One region of the Streptomyces sp. NPDC086777 genome, then DNA from elsewhere that is predicted to be linked to it. Evidence: riboswitches for the same ligand, from Rfam matches in the RefSeq annotation. Region 1 holds a riboswitch; the other holds the start of a gene.
What was found. A riboswitch is a leader RNA that binds a small molecule or an ion and turns the genes downstream of it on or off. The one in region 1 is predicted to bind S-adenosylmethionine.
Positions count from the first base shown of each region.

Region 2: it holds a riboswitch for S-adenosylmethionine, as region 1 does, so the genes downstream of both, thrC (threonine synthase) here and AB0472_RS22305 (putative leader peptide) in region 1, are expected to answer to the same signal.

Region 1 covers NZ_JBFBJI010000015.1:141,715-148,912, reverse strand. The annotation lists gene AB0472_RS22320 (beta-galactosidase) at 1-2,908, opposite strand, end outside; partial or broken gene egtA (ergothioneine biosynthesis glutamate--cysteine ligase EgtA) at 3,136-4,415, opposite strand; gene AB0472_RS22310 (DUF427 domain-containing protein) at 4,700-5,515, opposite strand; SAM riboswitch class IV at 5,659-5,773, shown strand; gene AB0472_RS22305 (putative leader peptide) at 5,809-5,925, shown strand; gene AB0472_RS22300 (ABC transporter substrate-binding protein) at 6,147-7,198, shown strand, end outside.
Region 2 covers NZ_JBFBJI010000007.1:137,009-144,206, reverse strand. The annotation lists gene thrC (threonine synthase) at 1-1,033, opposite strand, end outside; SAM riboswitch class I at 1,052-1,205, opposite strand; gene AB0472_RS12800 (glucosyl-3-phosphoglycerate synthase) at 1,363-2,307, shown strand; gene AB0472_RS12795 (trehalose-6-phosphate synthase) at 2,402-3,835, shown strand; gene otsB (trehalose-phosphatase) at 3,925-4,776, opposite strand; gene AB0472_RS12785 (DUF3263 domain-containing protein) at 5,163-5,396, opposite strand; gene AB0472_RS12780 (extracellular solute-binding protein) at 5,414-6,673, opposite strand; gene AB0472_RS12775 (ROK family protein) at 6,811-7,198, shown strand, end outside.

The DNA.
Region 1 (7,198 bases):
CCTCACCGCCGCGTACGCCCTGCACCCGCCAGGTGACGGAGGTCAGCGGCGCCCCGGTCAGGGAGGCGCCGGTCAGGCCGCGGGCGGTCTTGTTGCCGTTGGTCGAGTTGTAGTCCTCCTCGTGTCCCATGTTCACGGTGAGGACGGAGACGACGTTGTCGCCCTTGGCGTTCACCGAGCCGGTGGGGAAGGTGAAGTCGGCGCTGCCGGTGGTGGAGCTGCCCAGGAAGGTGCCGTTGAGCCAGGCGGAGAACGCCTGCGCGCCGCCGCCGGAGTCGGAGACCAGGTGGACGCCGGTCTCCTTGCCACTGGCGCGGAAGCGGCCGCGGTACCAGGTGTTGCCGGTGTGGAAGCCGTAGTCGTCCGCGTAGAGCACCGGTTGCGAGTCGCTCCCCGAGACGCTGTTGGTGGCCGTCCTGTCGGCCACCTGCCAGCTGGAGTCGTCGAAGCCGGGGGCCGCTTCGGGGGACTCGTCGGCGTGTTTCCAGTTGGTCAGCTCCGGCAGGTGGACGGGGGCGGCCGTCGGTATGGTCCCGGTGCGGCTCGCCGTGCCGGTGGCCTCACCGCGAACCGTCCTGCCGTTCCAGGTGACGCGGTCGGCGGAGGTGAACACCTCGATGTTCTTGTCGTCGGCGTTGTCGCCGGTGAGGGCCACGGTGCGGCCGCCGTCCAGGCTGGTCGCCGTGCGCAGCAGGTGACTGCCGCGCACGAGTACCGGGCCGGCCGCCGTGTCCTGGCGCCAGAAGGTCTCGGCCGTGGCCTTGTCGCCGGCGAGCAGCAGGAGCGGGCGCTTGCCGTCGCCGCTGATGCTGATGCGGATCAGGCCTTTGTGCGTGTAGTCGAGGCGCAGGTCGCCGGTGGCCGCGTCCCAGGTGGTGGTGACCGTGCCGCCGGTGGCGGTGACGGTGGGCTCGGTGGCGTAGCGCAGGACGGTCTCGCCGTCGCTGCCCTGGTCGCCGTAGAGCACGGCGACGTCCCGGTCCCCGATCGTCGCGCTGGTCATGATCTCGGACGTCGAGTACTGCAACTGCGAGTCCCCGAGCCGGTAGTCGGCCACGATCACGTGCGAGTCGCGGCCGTCGAGGGTGATCGCGGTGCCGGGCTGCTGGGGCACGACCGGGTAGGTCGGCTCGGTGGCGGAGTCGCCCGTCGGTACGTCGATGGCGTCGACGGCCACGTAGTTGTCGGTCGACGCCGAGCTGTGGGTTCCGTCGACGACGATCTTCAGGGTGTGCGTACCCGGCGCGAGGCCGGTCTTCTGGAAGAGCACGGCCTGGTTCTCGCCGCCGGAGTCGTCGGCCGTCGCCACCTTGGTGCCGTCGAGGTAGACGTCGGCGTATCCGTGGTTGTCCGTCTTCGAGCCGATCCAGCGGATCGCGGTGCCGTCGAAGGGGACGGTGAGCGAGTCGCCGGCCTTGTTGGAGAACGACTCGGTGTGCTTGTAGTCGCCACCGGTGTAGCTGGTGTCGGCGACGTGCGACCACGAACCGGTGTACTGGAGCGCGGAGTCGGGGTCGTCCCAGGTGTAGGTGGTGTCCGCGGCCGGCTGGGCGTTGAGGTCCAGGGCGATGTGGGTCCTGTCGACCGCGGTGGACGTGGAGTTGCCGTGCCGCAGGACATGGAACTGGGTCCTGGTGTCGGGGTTCATCCGGGCGGTGTCGACGACGGCGGAGTCGTCCGGCGGGGTGGCCCTGATCGCCTCGGTCTTGGTCAGCGGAGCGACCGACTGCGTGAAGTACCCGATGAGCTTGTCCTCGTAGTACTTCGGGTCGAGCTGCCGGTTCTCGCGGATCGCGGCCCCGTAGTCGTACGACGTGTAGTTCTCCGGCATGCCCAGCCAGCCCCAGTTGGTGCCGCCGTAGGTCATGTAGAAGCTCTGCGCGGTCGTGCCGACGGCGATGTTCTGCTTGTAGAACACGTCCGCGAACCGGTCGTTGATCAGCTGGGCGCACTTGTCGTAGCCCGGGCCGCCCCACGGGTCGAAGGCGCCGCCCTGGAACTCCGGTGAGTACAGCGGCTTTCCGGCCGGGTGGTCGTAGCTGATGTCGGGGACACCGTTCCACTTCGCGGGGTTGGAGCAGTCGAAGCCCTGCGGGTAGGAGTCCGGGCCGTCGACGTCCAGGGCGCCGGTACCGGAGTTGAAGGTGCCGTTGTTGTTGCCGGTCAGCGGGACCGTGATGCCGTCGGCCCGGGCCTTGTCCTCCAGGTGCTGCATGTAGGAGCGGCCGGCGGCCGAGCCGTTGTAGTACTCGTTCTCGACCTGGTAGGCGATGACCGACCCGGTGCCGTTGGTCAGTTGGTGGCGGGCGATGATCCGGTCGATCTGCGTCAGCCACTCGTCCGCGTACTTCAGGAACCGCGGGTCGTCGCTGCGGTTGTTCCCGGCCTTGGTGGTCAGCCAGCCGGGCAGGCCGCCGCTGTCGACCTCCGCGTTGATGTAGGGCGCGGGGCGGGCGATGACGTAGAGCCCGGCCTCCTGGGCCATGTCGAGGAGCTTGTCGACGTCCCGCACCCCGCTGAAGTCGTACACGCCCGGCTTCGGCGAGTGGTACCCCCAGTCGAAGTAGAGCGAGGTGGAGTTGAAGCCGGCGGCCTTCATCTTCTGGAAGATGTCCCGCCACAGGTCCGGGCTCGGCAGCCGGAAGTAGTGGAACTCGCCGGACCACAGGTAGGTCCGCCTGCCGTCGACGAGGAACGAGTAGCCGTCCAGGCTCACCGTGTGGGCCTGCGGGGCCGCGGCGGCCGCGGCGGGCGCGGCGGGCGCCTGCCCGCCGACGTCCTGTGCCGCCGCGGCGGGGGCGATCATGCCCGCCGCCAGGGCGATGGTCGCCGCCGCCGCGAGGACGGGCCGCCACCATCGGCGCCCACCGGGTCTCGCAGCCTCCGAACCGATCCGATCACTCCGCACCGCGGCCTCCAGACCGACTGAGCAATCAACACCAAACAGACTCGGGCAAAGTCGAACAGTAAGGGGGTGCAAGGCTCAACACAATGGGGCGGGGGAGCACAGTCGAGGTGTTCGGCGGCGAGACGGACCCGTGGGTGGCGGGTCCGCCCTCGGCCGGCCGACGGAGCGGGCGTCAGGCCGTGAAGTGGTCCCTGCCGGGGCCTGACGGGGCAACAGCGTGGCGATCCTCAGCGTTCCGGTCGGAGCCCCGCGGCCGCCGCCCGGTCGAGGACGTCGTCGGCCGGGCAGCGGCCGCGTCGGACGTACCGGTCGGCGTACGCGGCGACGGCGTCCACGACCCCGGTGCTCGCCCCCAGGCGCGGCAGCGCGTCCAGGGCGGCGGCGAAGCAGGTCCCGGCGGCACGCCGGAGTTCCGGGTCGGCGAGACCGTGGCGGGCCGCGGCGGTCCACAGTGGATTGTGCGGTGCCGGGGTCCCGGCGGCCCGCTCGGCCAGGGGCCGCACCGCCCGGTGTGCGGTCACCGCGGCGTCCGGGTCGTCGAACAGGGCGGTGACGACCGCGAGCGGCACGATCCACCCGTCGTCGCCGGGTTGTGCGTCGATCATGCGGAGTTCCAGGTGTCCGCGCGGCCTGACCGGCGGAAACAGGGTGCTGATGTGGTAGTCGAGGTCCGCGTGGGTCGGCGGGCGCATGGTGCGCGAGCGGGTCCACGCGCGGAAGCTCACCCCGTCCGGGATCTCCCAGGGGCCGTCCCGCCGTACGCACATCACCGGGGCGTCGAGGACCCTCCGGACCCAGGCGTGCCGCGGATCCTGGGCCAGCGAGGGGCCGCCGGCCCGTCCCGGGTCGAGCTCCGCCCACATCAGCTGCCGGGTGGACAGCCAGCCGGTGATCCGGCCTTCGGCCATGGGCGAGTTCGCGAACGCCGCGACAGGACCGCGCCCAGGTGGTGCGCCAGCCACCAGCGGCGCGCGAATCCGAGGACGCCGGGCTCCTCGCGTCCGGCGTCGAGGCACACCTGGACGGAGGCCGAGGTGCACATCAGGGTGCGCCCCGCCGGGCCCGTCCGGTCGAGGCAGGCCTCCATCGCGTCGTAGCGGCGCTCCCGCAGGAAACGGCGGGGCCGTTGCCAGGGATCGACGCCCATGCCGGCGAGGGCCAGACCGTGCTCGCGCAGTGCGGTGCGCACCGCGCGCAGATCGGCGGAGACCTCGGCGACGCACACGGCCAGCGACGGGGCCGGCCGGGAGCTGAGTTCCACCTGGCCGCCGGGCTCCACGCTGAGCCCCGACAGCAGTGGCAGGGTGCGCAGGACGGCGTGGGCCGCGGCCAGTTCCTCCCGGCCGACGGAGTCGTGCGGCGTGCGCTCCCGGTGGACGAGCCACTCCACCTCGACGCCGACGCTGCGGGGCGGGCCCGTCTTGAAGCAGACCCCCTCGACCAGCGCCTCCGCCTGCCGTTCGGTGACAGCGGGACCGCCGACGCCGCACTCCGGTGAAACAGACATCCGGGAGCCTCCTGAGCCGCCTCAGGGCCGTCGGGGATCCGACGTCCGGTACGCGTGGCGCTGTGCCTTGCTGCCAGAGTCCGCCGTCCCGCCCCGTCACGACAAGAGCGCACTTTCCGGACGACCGGCCATTCGGCACCCCTTGTCCGGCGACGCGCCAGGACCCGGGGCCGCGGACCCCTGCGGCGTGCACGGGGACCGCGTCCGCGGTGACGTCTCCGACGTGGCCACGGGCAGGCGCGCCGCGGTCCGCCGGGCGTCACGGACGGACACGCGAGGTCCCGTCAGGGCCGCGGTCGCTCCGAGAGCGTCCGCGTGAAGTGGGTGACGGGGCGTTCCCGGCGTTCGCCGTCGACGGTGATGTCGACGGCCTCGTCGTAGAAGGCGAGCAGTCCCCTGACCGCGCCGGCCGCGGGCAGCGGGTCCGGATAGCTCCAGACGACGTTCGGGGGCACGTCGGACTCTCCGCGCCAGGACCAGTACTCGGCCGTGCCCTTGTAGGGGCAGCCGGTGTGGTGGCCGGTGGGTTCGAGCAGGTCGAGGCGGACGTCCTCGCGCGGCACGTAGTAGCGCGTGGGCAGGCCGGTCTCGAACAGCAGCACGGGACGGCGGGTGTCCGCGACGACCGTGCCGTCGATCTCCACCACCACGTGGCGGCTGCTCGGGATCGCGTCCACCCGTTTGTGCGGGTCACGGGGGTGGACGAAGATCTCTTCCTCCTCCTCGTACCAGTGGTCGAGGCCCCGGCCCACGCGCCGGAACCACTCGAAGGCGATGTGGTCGGCGAGGTCGGCGGCCGGGAAGGTCCAGGCGGCGTTCTCCAGCAGTTCGCCGCCGATGTCGAGGTCGTAGAAGACGCGGGAGCCGGTGTGCGTACCCGTCGGGGGGTTCTTCGCGGGGCGGAGCAGGTCCTCGCGGACCTCGGTGCGCGGGAAGGCGTACAGCGGGACGGGCACGCCCGGCTCCCAGACCAGGACGGGGTGCCGGCTGTCGACGACGGTCACCTCGCCCGTGCGCCCCCGTACCCAGCGCTCGCTCGGCTCCCACCGGAGGCCTTCCGGGGTGGTCCGCACGGCTCGCGCGTTCGGGGACGTGGTCACGAGCACCTCCTCCTGCCGGGGTACGGCGGTCGTGAGCAGCGGGGTACGGCGGTCGTAGCAGGCCGGCGACGACCCCGTTCTCCCGGACGGGCGTCACGGTACGGCATTGACGTACGACAAAACCGCTCCGTAGCATCGCCAACGGCATCGAGTGTCAGCGTCAGGCCCTGGCTCGCTGACCGGCAACCCTCCCGCGCGGTGGGGTGCTCCAGGTGAAAGCCCGGCGGGATCACCGACGAATTCCCGCAAGCGCGTGGCCCCGTGACCGGGGCCGGAGAAGGGGAGGGACCGGCATGCGACACAGCGACGACCCGGCCACCTCCCCCGCCGACGCCACGGCGTACTCCCGGCTCTCGCGCCGGCGCCACATCGATCTGAAGCGCTCGACCAGCTGCCTCTGTCGGGCCTGACCGGCCCGGCCGCCGCCGGCTGACATCCGTCGCCGGCCCCGGCACCTTCGCGCCGTCCTCTCCCCCGCCACCGGTTCCCGGTGTCGTCCGCATGCCGAACTCCCCTGTCAGCACAGCGCATCCCCGGCCGGAGGCGAACCGCCCGGGCCGCACACACCGTCATGCCCGCGCGCGTACGTGCGTGGTCGTGCCGCGGTGACACGAGTAGGAGAAGACCCTCCGTGACTGCACTTCCGGATCTCAGACCCTTCCGATGGGCGCCCCTGGCCGCGCTCCTGACCACCAGCGTCCTGCTGACCGCGTGCGGTTCGGGCGACGACGGCTCCGGCTCCGGAAGCGGCCGGGCGAGGGCGGGCGGCACCCTGACCTTCGCGGTGGGCTCCGACGCGGGCTGCATGGACCCGCAGCAGGTCGGCAGCAACGACACCATCTACTCGGTGCGCCAGATCGTGGACTCCCTCACCGACCAGGACCCGAAGACCGGCAGGATCGTGCCGTGGCTCGCCAAGAGCTGGGACATCAGCTCCGACGCGACGACGTTCACGTTCCACCTGCGGTCGGGTGTCACCTTCAGCGACGGCTCGAAGCTGACGGCGCAGGTGGTCAAGGACAACTTCGACGCGGTGCCGGGCCTCGGCGCCCTGGGCACCCTCGCCGAGGGCTACCTGAGCGGCGTCAAGAGCACCACCGTGGTCGATCCGCTCACCGTCAAGGTGACCTTCGAGCAGCCCAACGCCCAGTTCCTCCAGGCCACTTCGACCCACTCGCTGGGCATCGAGTCCTCGGCGAGCGTCAAGCGGAGCCCGCAGCGGAAGTGCAGCGACGGGGTGGTCGGGTCCGGGCCGTTCGTGCTCCGGCAGTACGTGCAGAACCAGTCGATCACCCTGGGCAGACGCACCGGGTACGACTGGGGCTCCGCCCTGTGGTCGAAGAAGGGCGAGGCCTACCTGGACAAGCTGGTGTTCAAGGTCGTGCCCGAGGCGGGGGTGCGGGCCGGCAGTCTCCGGTCGGGACAGGTGGACGCGATCAGCAGTGTCGGCAAGGCCAACGAGGCGGCGCTCGAGGGCGGCCCGGTCGGCCTGCTGAGCCGGGCCAACCCCGGTGTGGTGTTCGGCCTCGGGCTCAACAACGCGCGTCCGCTCCTGAAGGACGCGAAGGTCCGGCAGGCGATCTCGGCCGCCGTCGACCGGAAGCAGATCGCCGACACGGTCTTCCCGACCGGCACCCGGCCGGCGACCAGCGTCCTGGCGCACACCACGCCCGACTACACGGA
Region 2 (7,198 bases), on a different contig from region 1:
TGACGTCCTCGACGGCACCGCCGGTGCGCCGTGCGATGTCGAGGACGTACGGCCCGTCGGCCGGGTTGCCGATGGCGAGCGACTTGGCGATGGTGTTCGGCTTCTGCGGCCGGACCACGTCGTGGCCCTCCTTGTACGCCACCGACACCGGCGAGCAGCCCTCGGCCTGGGCACCGAAGATCTTGTACGGCCTGTCCTCGACGAGCCCGAGCCTGATCAGCTCCTGCAGACCCTTGTCGATCTTCGTCAGCTGCGAGCCGGAGGCGATCGGGATGACGAGCTGGTCCGGGATCCGCCAGCCGAGCTGCTCGCAGATCTCGTACGCCAGGGTCTTGGAGCCCTCCGCGTAGTACGGCCGCAGGTTGACGTTGACGAAGCCCCAGCCCTCGCCGGCCGGGTCGCCGATCAGCTCGGAGCAGAAACGGTTCACGTCGTCGTAGTTGCCCTCGATGCCGACGAGTTCGCCGCCGTAGATCGCGGCCATGACGACCTTGCCCTGCTCCAGGTCGTGCGGGATGAACACGCAGGAGCGGAAGCCGGCCCGGGCGGCGGCGGCACCGACCGCGCCGGCCAGGTTGCCGGTGGAGGAGCAGGAGAGGGTGGTGTAGCCGAAGGCGCGGGCGGCCTCGACGGCCTGGGCGACGACGCGGTCCTTGAAGGAGTGCGTCGGGTTGCCGGAGTCGTCCTTCACGTACAGGCCGCCGGTGACGCCCAGCTCCCTGGCCAGGTTGTCGGCCTGGACGAGCTTGGTCCAGCCGGGGTTGATGTTCGGCTTCGTCGCCACGTCCGCGGGGACGGGCAGCAGCGGCGCGTAGCGCCAGATGTTCGCGGGACCCGCTTCGATCGTCTTGCGGAGTTCCTCGGCGTCGTAGGCCGAGAAGTCGTACGCGATCTCCAGCGGGCCGAAACACTCCTCGCAGGCGAACACCGGGCCGAGCGGTACCCGGTGACCGCACTCGCGGCAGCTCAGGGCGGCGGCGGGACCGAGGTCGACGGTGGAATCCGTGGTGCTTGCAACAGTCTGCACAGCCATGTGAGGCGAGGCCCTTTCTCCTCATCTTCCTCACGACGCATCTCGTCGTGAGACGGATTTGGCACCTTCCCTAGCCGGGAGCCTCGCGCTGATCGACAGTGATCTACGAGTACCGACTGGAGGGTTGCCGGGGCTTCAACGGGCCGTTTCCCTCTGCCCCTCTGGATGAGCGGTATGCGGTTGTCAACGCCGGGTGACCCCAGGACATGCGATGGTCATCGGCGTTGTTCAAGACTGTAACCGAAGGCCAGGACAGTTGAGAGAGTCGTCCGTACCGCGAGATGGATCACACGTCGTCGTGTGGCCGTGACAGTGAGGAGCCGCTGACCGTGCTGGAAGAAGTCGAGCGCTGGCTGGCCACCCGCTCCTGGTCCGTAACCGATCGCCCCCTGCACCGCGTCATGGCCGCCAAACGGTCCTCCGGGCAGACGGTCAGCGTCGTGCTGCCCGCGCTCAACGAGGAGGAGACCGTCGGCGACATCGTCGCGATCATCCGCCACGACCTGATGCAGCAGGTGCCGCTCGTCGACGAGATCGTGGTCGTCGACTCCGGCTCCACCGACCGCACGGCGGCCGTGGCCGCCGCGGCCGGCGCCCGCGTCGTGCACCGCGACGCGATCCTGCCCCGCATCCCCGCCGTCCCCGGCAAGGGCGAGGTCCTGTGGCGCTCCCTCCTGGTCACCACCGGGGACATCGTCTGCTTCGTCGACGCCGACCTGCGGGAGTTCTCCTCCGACTTCGTCACCGGCATCGTCGGCCCGCTCCTCACCGACCCCGGCGTGGACCTCGTCAAGGCGATGTACGACCGTCCGCTCGGCGGCGCCGCCGGGCAGGGCGGCCGGGTCACCGAGCTGATGGCCCGCCCGCTGCTGAACATGCACTGGCCGCAGCTGGCCGGCTTCGTCCAGCCGCTCGGCGGCGAGTACGCGGCCCGCCGCTCGCTCCTCGAACAGCTCCCCTTCCCGGTCGGCTACGGCGTGGAACTGGGCATGCTGGTCGACGCCCTGCACCTGGCCGGCCTGGACGCCCTCGCCCAGGTCGACGTCGGCGTCCGCAAGCACCGCCACCAGGACGGCCAGGCCCTCGGCCGGATGTCCGCCGCGATCTACCGCACGGCCCAGCTCCGGCTGGCCCGCGGCCACCTGATCCGGCCCTCCCTCACCCAGTTCGAGCGGGGCGAGGACGGCTTCGAACCGCGCACGTACTCCGTGGACACCGAGGAACGCCCGCCGATGGTGGAGATCACGGAGTACGCCGAACGCAAGGTGGCGTGAGTTCGCCGTACGGCCGTATACGGCGGCGCGTCGGGTGCGGCCGTACGTTTGAGCGTTTACGGGCCGGGCTAGGTTGAGGCGTATGGCTTCCCCCATGGCTTCCACCGGCGGTGCTGAGGTGCTGGTCGCGTCCAATCGCGGCCCGGTTTCGTACGAGGTACGCCCCGACGACGCGAGCGGCGCGCTGCACGCCAAACGGGGCGGGGGCGGGCTGGTCTCGGGTCTGTCGGCGATCGGGCCGGACGCGAACGCGGTCTGGGTGTGCGCCGCGCTCGGCGACGGCGACCGGGAGGCGGTACGGCGGGCCGCGGGCGGCCGGCTGCCGGCCGGGGACACCGGCGGGCAGCAGGTCCGGATGCTCGACATCGACGCGGACGTGTTCGCCGACGCGTACAACGGCATCGCGAACTCGGTCCTCTGGTTCGTCCACCACATGCTCTACCAGACCCCGCTGGAACCGGTCTTCGACGCGGAGTTCCGGCGGCAGTGGGGGTCCTACCAGGCCTACAACCGCGCCTTCGCACAGGCGCTGGCGCAGGAGGCGGGCCAGGGGGCGGTGGTGGTCATCCAGGACTACCACCTGGCGCTCGCGCCCCGGATGCTGCGGCAGCTCCGCCCGGACCTGCGGATCGGCCACTTCTCCCACACCCCCTGGGCGCCGCCGGACTACTTCCGGCTCCTCCCCGACGACATCGCGGCCGAGCTGCTGAGCGGGATCCTCGGCGCCGATCACGCGGCGTTCCTGACCCGGCGGTGGGCGGACGCGTTCGTGGACTGCTGTCATGCGGTGCTGGGGCCGGGGATCCCCTCCTCGGACACCAGGATCGGGGTGCACGGGCTGGGCGCCGACGCGGACTTCCTGCGGAAGCGGTCGCACGAGCCGGACGTGGACGAGCGGATGCGGGCGCTGCGGGAGGAGATCGGCGGCGAGGGGCGCAGGACGATCGTCCGGGTCGACCGGACGGAGCTGTCGAAGAACATCGTGCGGGGGCTGCTGGCGTACCGGCAGCTGCTCGACGACCACCCCGAGTGGCGGGAGCGGGTGGTGCATGTCGCGTTCGCGTATCCGTCGCGGCAGGACCTGTCGGTGTACCGCGACTACACGGCGGAGGTGCAACGGGTCGCGGACGAGATCAACTCGACCTACGGGACGGCGGGTTGGACGCCGGTGGTGCTGCACGTCAAGGACGACTTCGCACGGTCGCTGGCGGCGTACCGGCTGGCCGACGTGGCGCTGGTGAACCCGATCCGGGACGGCATGAACCTGGTGGCGAAGGAGATCCCGGTGGTGTCCGACGAAGGGTGCGTGCTCGTGCTGTCGCGGGAGGCGGGGGCGTACGAGGAGCTGGGCGAGGACGCGGTGGTCGTGAACCCGTACGACATCGGGGGGACGGCCGACGCGTTGGCACTGGCGTTGGCCATGCCGGTGGAGGAGCGGGCGGAGCGGTGCAAACGGTTGGCCGAGGCGGCGACGGCGTTGCCGCCGGCGCGGTGGTTTCTCGAGCAGCTCGGGGCGCTGGGCGGGTAGCCCCGGTGGAGATTCGGCTGCGGGCCGGTGGGGGCTGGTCGCGCAGTTCCTCCCCCAGCCTTCGGCCGGGGGGGGACCCCCAGCGCCCCCTACGGGGCGCTCAGAGCTGCCAGGCTTCTCAGCAGGCGTACCACCCCTTCCGGACCTTCCACCACCAGGTCGGACCGGTCCGCCAACTCCGTGACCTCCTCGCTGCCGCTGCATACCAGCAGGCCCGGGACGCCCTCCTCGCGGAGTTTCTCCACGGTGGCGAAGGCGGGGATGTCGCCCAGGTCGTCGCCGGCGTAGAGGATCGCGCCGGCGTTGATGTGCCGTGCGTACTCGCGCAGCGCCACGCCCTTGTCCATGCCCGGGGGGCGGAGTTCCAGGACCAGGCGACCCGGTTCGACGATCAGGGCGTGGCGGGTGGCGAGGTCGGTCAGGGGAGCGCGGAGGGTTTCGAAGGTGGCCTGCGGGTCGGGGGCGCGGCGGGTGTGGACCGCGATCGCCCGGCCCTTCTCCTCGATCCAGGTGCCCTGCGAGGCGCCGACGTGGTCGAGGAGGGCGGGGAGTTCGGCGCGGACGGCGGCGATGCCGGGGTGCGGGGGCGGTGCGGTGAGCTCGCCGGTGGCCGCGTCCCAGCGTTCGGCGCCGTAGTGGCCGAGGACGACGAGGTGTTCCAGGCCGGGTACGCCCGCGAAGCCGCCGTAGCGGACCGCCACCTCGGCCGGGCGGCCGGTGACGACGGCGACGGCGGCCACCTTCGGGGCGAGCGCGGCCAGCACCGGTACGGCGTCCGGGTGGGCCCGCGCCTGCTCGGGGTCGGCGACGATCGGCGCGAGCGTCCCGTCGAAGTCGAGACCGACCAGGGCGGAGCCGGGCCGCGAGACAAGCGCGGCAAGGCCGTCACGCCCGGCCGGGGTCCGCGGCGTCGGGAGGGGTTCCGTGATGTGGGTTCCCATAGGCCGACACTATCCGAGCAACGCCCCGTGAAACGCCCCGTGAAGCGCCCCGCAAGGGGCGCTGGGGGTACCCCCGGCCGAAGGCTGGGGGAGGAACTGCGCGGCCAGCCCCCACCAGCGCACAAACCCAAACGCACCCTTCAGGGGCGCTGGGGGTCCCCCCGGCCGAAGGCTGGGGGAGGAACTGCGCGGCCAGCCCCCACCGGCGCACAAACCCAAACGCACCCTTCAGGGGCGCTGGGGGTCCCCCCGGCCGAAGGCTGGGGGAGGAACTGCGCGGCCAGCCCCCACCGGCGTGCGGGTCCAGACCGCCGATGGGGGTCGAAGGGGGCGCAGCCCCCTGGAGGACGGGACGGGTAGGGGCGGCGGGGGCGCGAATGCCCGGCTCAGCGCTCCCCGCGCCGCGCGTCCCGTACCCGGCGCAGCCGGTTCACCGTCACCGGATCATGGGCCAGCGCCCGCTCGTCGTCCAGCAGGGCGTTCAGGAGCTGGTAGTAGCGCACCGGAGCCAGGTCCAGTTCCTCGCGGATCGCGCGTTCCTTCGCGCCGGGGCTGGGAAAGCCCCGGCGTTCGACGGCGAGGATGGCCTGTTCGCGCGCGCCCAGTTCGTGCCGGTCCATGGCGAGAACCGTAACGCTCAGCGGCTCCCGCTCGTACGGCTGTCGGCCGTCGCCGCCTCGGCCTGGATCCGGGTGAGGACACCGGTGGGATCACCGGCCGGGCTCACCGCCGTACCGATCTGCTTCTTGATGTCGGCGCTGATCGCGGCCCAGGAGGTCTTGCCCGCGGGGTAGAGCTCCGAGGTGGGCAGCTGCTCCAGGAAGGGGCGCAGCTGCTCGTCCTCGGCCCGGGTGGAGTCGGTCATCGCCTGGGAGGCGGAGGTGGTGACGGGCAGCAGGCCGTACTCGCGGGAGAACGCGAGGACGTTCTTCTCGCTGTAGACGTAGTTCAGGAAGTCACCGACCTGCTCGGCGTGGCCGTTCTGCTTGAACGCCGCCATCCAGTCCGCGACGCCCATGGACGCGGTGCTGGTGCTCTGCCCGGCGCGGGCCGGCATCGGGACCGTGCCGAACTTCACGCCCTTCTTCTCGGCCTGCTTGATCAGCGTGGGGTGGCCGTTGAGCATGCCGACCTGGCCGTCGGCGAAGGCGGAGAACGCGGCCGCGCGGTTCAGCTTGCCGGGGGCCACCGGGCCGGTCAGGCCCTTGCCGACCAGGTCGTCCTTGAGCCAGCTGAGGGTGTCGATGTTCTGCGAGGAGTCGATCGTGTACGTGCCGGTGTCGTCGGTGTAGCCGCTGCCGCCGCTGAGCAGCCACTGCATGGTCTCCGCCTGCGCCTCCTCGGGGCCGAGGGGCAGGGCGTACGGGTACTTCACGCCGTCCGCCCTGAGCGCCTTCGCGTCGGCTTCGAGCTCGTTCCAGGTGGTGGGCGGGGTGGTGATGCCGGCCTGGGCGAAGAGGGTCTTGTTGTAGAAGAGGACGCGCGTGGAGGCGGCGAAGGGTATGCCGTACTGCGCGTGGTTCCACTGGCCCGCCTCGGCGAGCTGGGAGGGGAAGTCGGCCTGCACCGGGATGGAGAGCAGGTCGCCGGCCTCGTACAGCTTGCCCGCGGCCGCGTAGTCGGCGTACGCGCCGATCTGCGCCAGGTCGGGGGCGTTGCCGGCGTCGACCATGTCCTTGACCTTGCGGTCGACGTCGTTCCACGAGTAGACGGTGACGTCGATCTTCACGTCGGAGTGCTGGGCCTCGTACGCCCTGGCCAGCTTGGACCAGTACTTCTGGGAGCTGTTGGCGGCGGAGTCCCCGTAGTCGGCGGCGACGAGTCTGAGGGTGACGTCCGAGGAGCCCGTCGTCCCGCACCCACCGAGGACCGCCGTCATGCCCGTTGCGGACACCACCGCGATCATTCCTGCCCTACGCCGCCGCACGTGTACTGCCCCTGTCTACTGTCTCGCCGTTCAATATGTGGACCCATAAGGTCTACACCACGCAAGTGGACTAGACCTCTTGCGGGTCGACGGGCCACACTGTTCCCGTGAGACATGTCATCGCCCTGGACGTGGGCGGCACCGGAATGAAGGCCGCGCTGGTCGGCCCGGACGGCGAGCTGCTCCACCGGGACCGCCGGGCGACCGGCCGGGACCGCGGCCCCGACGTCGTCGTCACCGCCATCCTCGACTTCGCCGCCGAGCTGCGGACGTACGGCGAGCGGCACCTCGGCGAGCCGGCGTCCGCGGCCGGCCTCGCGGTCCCCGGAATAGTGGACGAAGAGGCCGGAGTCGCCGTCTACTCGGCCAACCTCGGCTGGCGCGACGTCCCGCTGCGCGCCCTGCTCGCCGACCGCCTCGGCGTCCCGGTCGCCCTCGGCCACGACGTGCGCACCGGCGGCCTGGCCGAGGGCAGGCTCGGCGCGGGCCGGGGCG